Regions from separate parts of the Serratia sp. AR11 genome, predicted to be linked through region 3. Evidence: predicted binding sites of a transcription regulator. Region 3 holds the regulator's gene; each other region holds the start of a gene.
What was found. The regulator PurR, encoded in region 3, represses purine synthesis genes. The targets are predictions, from matches to a motif close to CANGCAAACGTTTGCNTG.
Positions count from the first base shown of each region.

Region 1: the regulator PurR is predicted to act here: its motif matches at 1,717-1,734, upstream of pyrD (quinone-dependent dihydroorotate dehydrogenase).
Region 2: the regulator PurR is predicted to act here: its motif matches at 1,213-1,230, upstream of ACSOSI_RS25535 (nucleobase:cation symporter-2 family protein).
Region 4: the regulator PurR is predicted to act here: its motif matches at 1,448-1,465, upstream of guaD (guanine deaminase).

Region 1 is NZ_CM150739.1:1,939,949-1,943,085, reverse strand. Features, by position in the region: gene ACSOSI_RS09220 (cell division protein ZapC) at 1-437, opposite strand, end outside; gene pyrD (quinone-dependent dihydroorotate dehydrogenase) at 613-1,623, opposite strand; gene ssuE (NADPH-dependent FMN reductase) at 1,883-2,461, shown strand; gene ACSOSI_RS09205 (sulfonate ABC transporter substrate-binding protein) at 2,487-3,137, shown strand, end outside.
Region 2 is NZ_CM150739.1:5,409,784-5,412,920, reverse strand. Features, by position in the region: gene ACSOSI_RS25535 (nucleobase:cation symporter-2 family protein) at 1-1,159, opposite strand, end outside; gene gltS (sodium/glutamate symporter) at 1,402-2,613, shown strand; gene recG (ATP-dependent DNA helicase RecG) at 2,673-3,137, opposite strand, start outside.
Region 3 is NZ_CM150739.1:2,489,194-2,492,330, forward strand. Features, by position in the region: gene punC (purine nucleoside transporter PunC) at 1-26, opposite strand, end outside; gene punR (DNA-binding transcriptional activator PunR) at 150-1,094, shown strand; gene purR (HTH-type transcriptional repressor PurR) at 1,091-2,116, opposite strand; gene cydH (cytochrome bd-I oxidase subunit CydH) at 2,440-2,529, shown strand; gene sodB (superoxide dismutase [Fe]) at 2,583-3,137, opposite strand, start outside.
Region 4 is NZ_CM150739.1:2,593,841-2,596,977, reverse strand. Features, by position in the region: gene guaD (guanine deaminase) at 1-1,238, opposite strand, end outside; gene ACSOSI_RS12390 (ROK family transcriptional regulator) at 1,549-2,724, opposite strand; gene ACSOSI_RS12385 (extracellular solute-binding protein) at 2,825-3,137, shown strand, end outside.

The DNA.
Region 1 (3,137 bases), 550 kb from region 3:
GAAAGCTGGTTCTGCGCCAGCAGGCACAGGCTGGCGTTATCACCGGCTTCCACCACCAGCAGGCGGGCTTCAATGCCGCTTTCCATCACCTTAACCGCCGCCAGTTCGCCGTTCTTCGGTTGCAACGGATAATGTTGCTGCGAGAAATGCCAGCTCTTCGGCATCAGCGGTTTCAGGAAGCGATAAGCCACCAGGGCATTTAATACCAGTTCAGCACGCTGCTCGTGGCTGAGCTTTATCTGTTTGCACTGCTCTTCATAATTAAAATAAAGCGCGGCGTCATCGACACAGAAAGAGCATTCATCGAAGGCATCCGGGGTTAACATTTTGGCCGGGAAACGCGAGCGAAAGATCATCCCATTGGCTAAATCCAGCATTAGCCGATCGTGTTCAGCGTCAAAATACCAACGCCAATTATCGTCAGGTTTTATCTTCATCTCTTATCCTTCTCGCTGCCCATGCCACGCAATATTTACCCCAAAAGGTGATTTTATCACCACTAAAGTCGCTTAAACATCGGATAATTCCGCGAACGATATTTATGCTAGTGGACAAAATATAGACGAGCCGGGGGAATAAATAAACCCCCGGCGGAAAATGAAAGGAAAAATATTAGATATAGTTAACGATATCTTTAATCAGGCGTGGACCCTTGAAGATAAATCCGGAATAAATTTGCACCAGTGAAGCCCCTGCCGCCATTTTTTCCCGCGCCGCCATCAGGGAATCAATTCCGCCAACGCCGATAATCGGCAAGCGCCCTTGCAGCTCAAGTGACAAACGACGGATCACTTCGGTGCTGCTCGCCTGCAGCGGACGACCACTCAGGCCCCCCATTTGCTCACAATAATTCAGCCCCTGGATCAATTTACGATCCAGCGTGGTATTGGTCGCGATCACGCCATCTATATTATGACGCACCAGGCTGTCGGCTATTTGGATCAATTCTTCTTCAGAAAGATCCGGCGCGATCTTTACTGCTACCGGTACATATTTGTGATGACGCTCATGTAATTCCTGCTGCTTATTTTTAATCGCGGCCAGCAGATCGTCCAACGCTTCGCCATACTGTAAGGATCGTAATCCTGGGGTATTAGGTGACGAAATGTTAATCGCGATATAACCGGCATACGGATAAACTTTATCCATGCAGATTAGATAATCGTCTTTTCCTTGCTCAACCGGGGTGTCTTTATTCTTGCCAATATTAATCCCCAGAATACCGCCGAAATGGGATTTCTTAACGTTTTCAACCAGATTATCCACCCCCTGGTTATTAAAGCCCATGCGGTTGATCAGGCCTTCGGCCTCCACAATACGGAACAGGCGCGGTTTGTCATTGCCCGACTGCGGGCGCGGCGTCACGGTGCCGACTTCGACAAAACCAAAACCCATAGCGCCAAACGCATCGATACACTCGCCGTCTTTATCCAGACCGGCGGCCAAGCCCAATGGGTTTTTAAAAGAGAGCCCCATGCAGCTTACCGGTTTGGTCGGCACTGACTGACGAATAAGGAATTCTAACGGGGTACCGGTGACACGGCGAAGCTGTTGAAAAGTCAATTCATGCGCACGCTCGGGATCGAGCTGGAACAACGCTTTTCTGATGAGGGGGTAGTACATGTACTCTCCTGATTTCCCGGTTGCAAACCGGGGGCGTATTATCCGGTATCCCCTGACCAATTGGAATTGATTAAAAGCAAAAAAAGCGTTTTTTACGCAATCGTTTTCCCCCTTCTGAGCCAAAACCGCCGCCAATCCGCATTTGTGCATAACAAAATCGAAAAATGAGATTTAAGTAACTCCCCTTATTACTGATAGGTTTAAAACACTTCTCGACAATTTCATGATTAAACCTAACTTTTAGTTATAAGGAGTGGTAATGCGCGTTATATCACTGGCCGGCAGCCCTCGCATCCCATCACGCTCGGCGGCACTGCTTTCTGTGAGTAAAAACTGGTTGCAGCAGCAAGGCGTGGAGGTGATCTCCTATACCCTGCATGATTTTGATGCCGAAGATTTGCTGTATGCCAATTTTAACAGCCCGGCGATCAAAGCCTTTACCGAGCAACTGGCACAGGCAGATGGCCTTCTGGTCTCGACACCGGTGTATAAGGCTTCGTTTTCCGGCGCGCTGAAGACCCTGCTGGATCTACTGCCAGAGCGTGCGCTGGATCATAAGGTGGTATTGCCGCTGGCCACCGGCGGCTCCATTGGCCATATGTTGGCAGTGGACTACGCCCTCAAGCCGGTTCTGGCGGCGCTGAAAGCGCAGGAAGTGCTGCACGGGGTATTTGCCGATGACAGTCAGGTGGTGCTGGACGGGGAAGAGGTCACCCTGGCCGAAAATCTGGCTGTCCGACTGGAAGAAGCCCTGGAAAGCTTTTATCTGGCGTTGGGCCGCCGCAAGCCGCCGAGAGCCGAGCTCTCCCCTTCCCTGTTTGCCCGCCAAACCGCCTGACGGCACAGCATATAAGGAAATAAACATGAAACGACTTTCTTCACTGGGCCGTTGGCTGGGCACCAGCGCATTGGCAGGCATCCTCTCATTGGCATGGACCAATGCCGCCAGCGCACAGGATCCGGCGCAGTTTCGCATTGGCTACCAAAAGGGATCGGTCAGTCTGGTACTGGCAAAAACCCATCGGCTGTTGGAACAGCGTTTTCCCAACACCAAAATCAGTTGGATCGAATTCCCCGCCGGCCCGCAAATGCTTGAAGCGCTGAACGTCGGCAGTATCGATCTTGGCAGTACCGGCGATATTCCGCCGATCTTCGCCCAGGCTGCCGGTGCAGATCTGCTGTATGTCGGCGTAGAGCCACCAAAACCCAAGGCAGAAGTGATCCTGGTGCCAGAAAACAGCCCGATCAAAACCGTCGCGGAGCTAAAGGGCCACAAGGTGGCCTTCCAGAAGGGCTCCAGCTCCCACAATCTGCTGCTGCGCTCATTGCAAAAAGCCGGGCTGAAATTCACCGATATTCAGCCCGTCTATCTGACCCCGGCCGATGCCCGCGCCGCCTTCCAGCAGGGCAATGTCGATGCCTGGACAATTTGGGATCCCTACTATTCCGCGGCCTTGTTGCAGGGCGGCGTGCGGGTACTGGGTGACGGTACCGATTTGAATCAAACCGGCTCC
Region 2 (3,137 bases), 2.6 Mb from region 3:
CCAGGGTTGCACCGCCCAGGACCGGCTCGGGAATATGTTGCACGAAACCGGCCACCGCCGGGAATAGCCCCAGTACGATCAGCATCAGCGCCACCACGAAACCGACATAGCGGCTGGCAACACCGGTCAGTTGGATCACGCCATTGTTCTGACCAAAGCAGGAGTTGGGGAAGGTGTTGAATACTGCCGACAACATCGAGTTCAGGCCGTTAGCCAACACGCCGCCCTTCAGGCGCTTCATATACAGCGGACCGCTGACCGGCTGTTCCGACACGTCCGAGGTGGCGGTGATATCGCCGATGGTTTCCAGTGAGGTGACCATAAAGATCAACATCAGAGGTAACAGCAGGTTCCAGTCAAAGCCCAGACCGTAATAGAGCGGCGTTGGGATGACTATGGCTGCCGTCTCGGGAGCCGGTTGGCTTTGCGGCAACATATCCATGGCCCAGGCCAGCAGATAGCCGACCGCCATGGCAATCACCAGTGAGGCAACGCGCAGGTAGGGGTTGCGCTGACGGTTAAGCAGAATGATGACCAATAATACCGCACCGGCCAGCAGCAGGTTTTTAGGGGCGCCGAAGCTGCCCCCGTTCATCGCGGCATAACCGCCACCGATGGAGGTCAGCCCGACCTGGATCAGTGATAAACCGATAATCATCACCACAATGCCGGAGACCAGCGGGGTGATAATACGGCGTGCCAGGTGAAGGACGCGCGACAACAGGATTTCGGTGCAGGAGGCGACCATTAGCGTGCCAAACAGCGCTGCCATCATGGTGGGAACATCGGCACCGCCGTTTTTCAGCGCCAGACCGCCCATAATCAGCGGCGAGACAAAGTTAAAGCTGGTGCCCTGAATGGACAGCAGGCCAGAACCGACCGGTCCCCAGGTTTTAATTTGCAGGATCGAGGCCAGACCGGAGGCAAACAGCGACATGCTGATAATGTGCTGAGTATCTTGTGCCGGTAACCCTAACGCCTGACAAATCAACAGCGCCGGGGTGATCACCGCAACAAACATTGCCAACAGGTGCTGACCGGCGGCAAACAGCGTTTGCGGCAGAGGTGGGCGGTCTTCCAGGCGATAAATCAGCTCACTGTTACGAGGTGTGGCAGAGGTTTTTTGCGCGGCATCGAGCTCGGCGGATGGCATGGTCATGGTGTGGCATTTCCAGAAACGGCAAAGCAGGCATTTTAATGATTTGACCCACAAAAGCAAACGGTTGCGCGTTAAAGTTATGTTAGCTTTATCGCCGGTTATGTCGCATTTTCGTTCATTTTTTCTTGTGTTATCAGCGTTTTTTACTTCTAATCCCGCACTCATCAAGTTTTAAAAACTAAGCGGTTTTCTATAACTTATTATTTCTTAATTGGATCTTTCCCCTTACATGGAGTACCTGGATGTTTCATCTTGATACTTATGGCACGTTAGTCGCGGCAACATTGGTTTTGCTCCTCGGGGGCAAATGTGTCACCAGCATTCCCCTGTTGAGAAAATACACTATCCCCGCCCCTGTCGCCGGTGGTTTGCTGGTGGCGCTTCTGTTGTTAGCCCTGAAAAAGCTGGTTAACTGGGAAATCAGCTTCGATATGTCGCTAAAAGACCCGTTGATGCTGGCCTTCTTCGCCACCATCGGTCTGAATGCCAACCTGGCGCGATTGCGTGCGGGCGGCAAGGCATTAATGGTGTTCCTGTTTGTGGTGCTGGGCCTGCTGCTGGTGCAGAACGCCATCGGCATCGGCATGGCAAAAATGCTGGGTCTGGATCCGCTGATGGGTCTGATTGCCGGCTCCATCACCTTGTCCGGTGGCCATGGCACCGGGGCGGCCTGGAGCAAGCTGTTTATCGAACGCTACGGGTTTGAAAACGCCACGGAAGTGGCGATGGCCTGTGCCACCTTCGGGCTGGTACTGGGTGGCCTGATCGGCGGCCCGGTTGCGCGTTATCTGGTGAAGCACTCGTCCACGCCGGAAGGCACGCCGGATGACAGCGTCCAGCCAAGCGGTTTTGAAAAGCCGGAGAGCGGTCGTTTGATCACCTCGCTGGTCATGATTGAAACCATCGCCATGATCGCCATCTGTCTGAGTCTGGGGCAGCTTATCGCCGGCCTGTTGAATGGTACGGTGTTTGAACTGCCAAACTTCGTCTGCGTGCTGTTTGTTGGCGTCATCCTCAGCAACACCCTGGCCTTTACCGGCTTTTATACCGTGTTTGAACGCGCGGTATCGGTGCTGGGTAACGTCAGCCTGTCGCTGTTCCTGGCCATGGCATTGATGAGCCTGCGGCTATGGGAGCTGGCTTCGTTGGCGCTGCCGATGTTGGCGATCCTGGCGGTGCAAACGCTGGTGATGGCGCTGTACGCGATTTTCGTCACCTACCGGGTGATGGGCAAAAACTACGATGCGGCGGTTCTGGCTGCTGGCCACTGTGGCTTCGGCATGGGTGCGACGCCAACGGCGATCGCCAATATGCAGGCGATTACCGATCGCTTCGGCCCATCGCACCTGGCGTTTCTGGTGGTGCCGATGGTGGGGGCGTTCTTTATTGATATCGCCAACGCGATTGTGATTAAGCTGTATCTGCTGTTGCCGGTGTTCCCGGCGATAGGTTGATTAGCAGATTGCAATAAACCAGAAGGGCGCCGATTGGCGCCCTTTGTTTTGGCAGGGAATTAGGCGTTTGAGTAACGCGCCTTTTCCGGTAACCAGCGTTCAATCAGGGCGTGGGCATGTTGCGGATATTGCTGATGGATATGACGAGCGACGCGTTGTACTTCCGGGATCATCGCCTGATCGCGTAGTAAATCGGCTACCTTAAACTCGGTGCTGCCGGTTTGGCGTGTGCCAAGCAGCTCCCCGGGGCCACGGATCTCCAGATCCTGCTGGGCAATGACGAAGCCGTCATTGCTGTCACGCAGCACCTGCAGCCGCTTCTGTGCGGTTTTGCTCAGTGGCGTTTTGTACAGCAACACGCAATGTGACGCCACGGCACCACGGCCCACGCGGCCACGCAGCTGATGCAACTGTGCCAACCCTAACCGCTCCGGGTTTTCGATGATCATCAGGCTGGCATTTGGCACGTCGACACCGACCTCGATCACCGTTGTCGCCACCAACAGCTGGAGCTCGCCTTGTTT
Region 3 (3,137 bases):
AACATAAAACCAAAGGAATTTCGCATGGTATTTCTCATTAATATTTTATTGTCGCAGGTTTTTAGCGCCGGCAAGTGTATCCGGCTGGATCTCTGCTTGTGAAACGGTAATATTTGCGAGGTGCTGTTAAAAAAATTGAAGGCAAGGTTATGTGGTCTGAATATTCTCTCGATGTGGTAGATGCGGTCGCCCGCACCGGCAGCTTCAGCGCAGCGGCGCATGAGCTGCACCGAGTGCCCTCGGCGGTCAGTTATACCGTGCGGCAATTGGAACAATGGCTGGCGGTTCCGCTGTTTGAACGGCGTCATCGTGACGTGGAACTGACCCCGGCCGGCGTGGTGTTTGTGCAGGAGGCACGCAGTGTCATCAAAAAAATGCTCGACACCCGCCGCCAGTGTCAGCAGGTGGCTAACGGTTGGCGTGGCCAACTGAAAATTGCGGTAGACATCATTGTTAAACCCCAGCGCTGCCGCCAACTGGTACTGGACTTCTATCGCCATTTCCCCGACGTAGAACTGATGGTTCAACCTGAGGTGTTTAACGGCGTCTGGGATGCGCTGGTGGACGGGCGTGCTGATATGGCGATTGGGGCGACGCGTGCGGTGCCGGTCGGCGGCGGGTTTGCCTTTCGCGATATGGGCGACATGCGCTGGCTGTGCGTGGTTAGTCCGCAGCATCCGCTGGCGATGATGGATGGCCTGTTGAAAGATGAGCAACTGCGGCCTTTCCCGTCGCTGTGTCTGGAAGATACCTCGCGCAACCTGCCCAAGCGGGTCACCTGGACACTGGACAACCAACGGCGGCTGGTGGTGCCGGACTGGGCCTCGGCGCTGGATTGTCTGTGTGCCGGCCTGTGCGTTGGCATGATGCCGGCGCATCAGGCCTTGCCATTGGTGCAGCGTGGGGAACTGGTAGCGTTGCAGCTGCAGCAGCCGTTTCCGGCCAGCCCCTGTTGTCTGACCTGGCAGCAGAATACGCCATCACCGGCGATGGCCTGGCTGTTGGATTACCTGGGGGACAGTGAAACGCTGAATCAGGAATGGCTAAGCGAAGTGGTGCCGGAAACCACAGCGGCCTCCGGCATTAGCAATTAGCGGCGGTAATCGATGAATGGGCCGTCAGCGACCGAACGACGCTCAATCAGTTTCGGATGCACTTCAATCACCTGCGACTCTTCACGCTTGCTGATAATACGGTCCAGCAACATGGTGAACGCCATTTCACCCAAACGCTCTTTGGGTTGATGAATGGTGGTCAGTGCCGGGGTGAAATAGCGGGCGTTACGCACGTTATCGTAGCCAATCACCGAAATGTCTTGTGGCACCCGCAGCCCAAGTTCGTCGGCGGCGCAGATCGCGCCCATCGCCATGATGTCGCCGCCGCAGAATACCGCGGTCGGGCGATGTTTTTGCGACAGGATCTGGTGCATGGCCTTGTAGCCGGATTCCGGCTCAAAGTCACCCTGAACAATCCACTCGTCACGTACTTCAATATTGGCTTCTTCCATGGCTTTTAAAAAGCCCTGATGGCGGCCGCCACCGGTATTGCGCGACAGTTGGCCTGGAATGGCTCCGATATCGCGGTGACCGCGTTCAATCAGATACCGCCCGGCCAGATAGCCGCCTGCGAAGGCGTTATCAATGATGCTATCGGTAAAATCACCGCGGGCCGCGCCCCAGTCCATCACGACCATTGGGATGTTGCGGTAGTCTTCCAGCATGCCGAGCAATTGGTCTGGATATTCCGAACACATCACCAGCAGGCCATCGACACGCTTTTGCGCCAGCATCGCCAGATAGGCCCGCTGTTTGTCCAGATTGTTGTGCGAGTTACATAAAATCAGCGTATAGCCTTTGCTGTAGCAGCTGTTTTCTACCGCCTCGATCACTTCGGCAAAGTAGGGGGCTTCGCTGGAGGTGGCCAGCAGGCCAATCGATTTGGTGTGATTGACCTTCAGGCTGCGCGCTACGGCGCTGGGTGAGTAATGCAGCTCTTTAATCGCAGCGCCAACGGCCGCTTTTGTCTCTTCGGCGACGAAACGAGTCTTATTGATGACGTGCGAAACGGTGGTGGTGGAAACGCCAGCGCGTTTGGCCACATCTTTAATCGTTGCCATGTAAAGAATGACTCCTGAACTCACATGTTGCAGTATGTAAGTGTGATGTTAATCGTTTGCCTGCGTAGATCCTTCTCCAAAGAAGCGAAAACTGAGTTTTTAGTGTGTTGAAGTCGTCAGCGCTTGATCAGGAGGGGCATTTTGCCGGTACACAGTTGTGAACTGCGAATTTTGTCCCATATTGAGCCAAAGTGGAAGAGGTAATCGGTATAATAAACCGGGAAATGATAACAAGATTTTATTGTTCAACTGTGTGAAAATGGTTTGACGCATTAATTGTGTGCCTTTTACCCTTGGGAAACCCAATCTGAAAAGGAGTTGTAATGGATACCGATCTGAAAATGTCACTGTTCACCACCGTTTGTGCACTGGCCGTGATTATTGCTTTCAGCTTCACCGCTGCTTTGAACTGATCCCCTCAAGTAAAACAGGCGCAGCCCGCTGCGCCTGATTGTTTTTCCCCGCGTTACGCCAGGTTCTTTTCCACAAATGCCCAGTTAACCAGTGCCCAGAAGTTTTCCAGGTAGGCAGGTCGTGCGTTGCGGTAATCGATGTAATAGGCGTGTTCCCAAACGTCGACGGTCAGCAGCGGTTTATCATCACCGGTTAGCGGTGTCGCTGCGTTCGAGGTGTTAACAATCGCCAGCGAACCCTCCGGTTTTTTCACCAACCAGGTCCAGCCTGCGCCAAAGTTTTTCACTGCGGCGTCGCTGAATTGCTGTTTAAATTCGGCGAAAGAACCAAATGCCTGATTAATCGCCACGGCCAGTTTACCTTCAGGCTCACCGCCGCCCTGTGGCGACAGACAGTGCCAATAGAAAGTGTGGTTCCATACCTGGGCCGCATTGTTGAAGATGCCGCCGTCAGAGGCCTTAACGATCTCTTCGAGGGACAACCCTTCAAACTTGCTGCCTTTCAGCAGATTGTTCAGGTTCACCACGTAGGCGTTGTGATGCTTGCCATAATGGTATTCCAGAGTTTCTGCGGAAATGTGCGGTTCGAGGGCGTTTTTTTCATAAGG
Region 4 (3,137 bases), 100 kb from region 3:
ACAAACAGTTGCTCCGCCAGCTCACGGCTGTTTTCATGCCGCAGTTTTTGCAGCGGCGATACCGCCGGATCCAGCACCACAAAATCCGCCTCTTTGCCGACCGAGAAATTACCGATTTTGTCATCCAGCGACAGCGCCCGCGCCCCACCCAATGTGGCGTGGTAGAAGGCTTCGCAGGCCGAGAGCTGGTAGCGCTGCAGTTGAGCGACCTTGTAAGCTTCGCCCAGCGTTTGCAGCATATTGAAGGTGGTACCGGCACCGACGTCGGTGCCAATACCCAGCCTGACCTGTTTCTGCCAGGCCTTTTGCAGGTTGAACAAGCCGCTGCCGAGGAACAAATTGGAGGTCGGACAAAAGGCGATGGCCGAACCGGTGTGACACAGGCAATCCCACTCTTGCTCTTCCAGATGCAGGCAATGGGCAAACACGCTTCTCTCTCCGGTCAACCCATACTGGTGATAGACATCCAGGTAACTGCGGCTGTCCGGGAACAGTTCTTTCACCCAGGCGACTTCTTCCAGGTTCTCGCTCAGGTGAGTGTGCAGATAGGCATCCGGAAACTCTTCACGCAACCTTTGTACCTGAGCCAACAGCGCCGGGGTGCTGGTGGGCGCAAAACGCGGCGTGATGGCATAGCTCAGCCGTTGCTTGCCGTGCCAGCGCTCAATCAGTTCGCGGGTCTGGCGGTAGCTCTGCTCCGGGGTTTCCAGCAGTTCCTCAGGCGCATGGCGGTCCATCATCACCTTGCCGGCGATCAGCCGCATATTCAGCGCCGCCGCCTGACTGAACAGCGCTTCAACCGACTGCGGGTGTATGGTGCCGAACACCAGCGCCGTGGTGGTGCCGTTGCTTAACAGTTGCTGTAAAAAGAACGCCGACATCTTGCCGGAGTGCTGCTCGCAGCAGAATTGGCTTTCCGTCGGGAAGGTGTAATGCTTCAGCCATGCCAGCAGCCGATCGCCATAGGCACCGATCATTTCGGTTTGCGGGTAGTGAATATGGGTATCGATAAAGCCCGGCACTATCAGTTTGTCCTGATAATGAGTGACCTCAAACCCCGGCGGCAACAGCGTTTCACCCTGCTGCCAGGGGCCAAACCAGACAATGCGGCCTTCATCGAGCAGCAGCAATCCGTCAGGAATATGTCGCAGTTGCTGCTCCAACTGCTGCGGTTGATCGACACAGGCAGCAATATCGAAAAAATGACCACGGATCGCCGTGGTGAATGACAGGCTCATTTTGCTTTCCTTCTCTACCGGCCAGCGCACAGCCCCCGGCTGAGTTAATTCAGCCCAGGGAGCCATGGCGGTCTTTTATCGTTCGCAGGTGTTGATTTAAGGATAGCAAGCAGCGTGCCAGTTGGTTTTTTATTAAGATTTTTCATTTAAAAACAAAAAGATAAAAACTCACCTCGCAATAATCCGAATCAATAAAAATAAGCGGCAAATAAGCAAACGGTTGCCCTTAAATAGCAACCGTTTGCTTATATTGAGTTAATGGTGAGCCTGCACCAATAACGGGCAAGAATACAAATCGGGGGAATGAAATTTATGACTTCAATAACACTTCATAGCGCGGGTTAAATTCATCAAACAGCGGTAACGCGGCCGCGCCTAATGCGGCGGTATCCGCGCCGGTAGTCCCCAATCGAACCCGCAGGCCGTCGAGATATTTGCTGCGCACCGACCGGTGCAGTGGCGCCAGGCGCTTGATCAACTGTTCTACGATAATTTCCGGCATCAGCCCGCCAATAATCACCGCTTCGGCATCGAACATACACTCAATAATATTGATCGCCTGGCGTAACGCCGGCACCGCCGTATCCAGCCAGGCGTCGATCTGCGGCTGCGGTAGCGTCAGCAGGTCTTGCGGCATGGCGCGCATCGGATCCAGCCCGCAGCTCTCATAAGCCGCCTGCAACGAGACATAACGCTCCAGACACCCCTGGTTGCCGCAGTAGCAGGCCCGCCCGCCCGGTTGCACAATCATGTGGCCGACTTCACCAGCATTGTGCGCATGGCCGGTATAAATTCGGCCATCGGTAAAAATCCCTGCCCCAAGTCCGGTACCGAGATACAAATAAATAAAGGAATTAAGCTGCCTGGCTACGCCGTGCAAACGCTCGCCGATAGCGGCCACGGTAGCATCGTTCTCCAGCGTCACCGGCAGGCCACTTTGCGCGTTAAGCTCAGCCACCACATCGATATTTTTCCAACCGTTAAGCGTGGTCGGCCCGACCGACGAGATCCCTTCCACGCCAAACGGCCCCGGCATCACTACGCCGATGCCCAGCATTTTTCTCCAGCTCAGATCCGGCTGCTGGCGCATTTCTTGCAGTACATCACAAATCAGTTTCAAGGTGGCAGCAGGTTGCGGCTTTTGTACCATAATCAGCCGGTGGAAACGAACGCTGCCTGAGAGATCAACCACGATGATCAGCAGTGACTGGTGATCCAGATGGATACCGATGGAATACGCGCTATCTGGATTCAGGGTCAACGGCGTGGCCGGTTGACCTCGCCCCCCGGCACGACGCGGCAGGTGCGAGGAGAGAATACCGGCCTGTTCCAGTTCTGTTGCAATGTTTGAAACGGTTTGCGGCGTCAGTGAGGTCAGCCGGGCAATTTCGGCACGGGTCAGTTCACCGTGCAGACGGATAGCCTCTATCACTACGCGCCGGTTGTGTGCACGAGCATGTTCAAGGTTAGTGCCGGAAGTCGTCATAACTGCCTATGCAGAAAGGGAAATCGTCTTTGCAGTATGGTGCCCTCCAATAAAGCAATCAAATTGATTTAAGAATCTTTTTAACACCGGAGAACGCACAATGAAAAGCCATACCCTTGCCGCTACGGCAATCTGTACCCTGTCGCTCCTGGCGCTTAGCCTGTCATCTGCCTATGCCGCCCCGACGCAAATTAACGCGTTGTTTATGACCCAGGCGGCGTACAGCGAAAATGATATCCGTGCCATGACCGCCGATTTTAGCAAGCAGCACCCGGACATCACCGTTAACCTGGAGTTCGTTCCTTACGAGGCGCTGCACGATAAAATCGTCGCGGCGCGCGGTGCCGGCAGCAACGGCTACGATGTGGTGCTGTTCGACGCCATCTGGCCCGCGGAATTCACCAAGTTCGGCC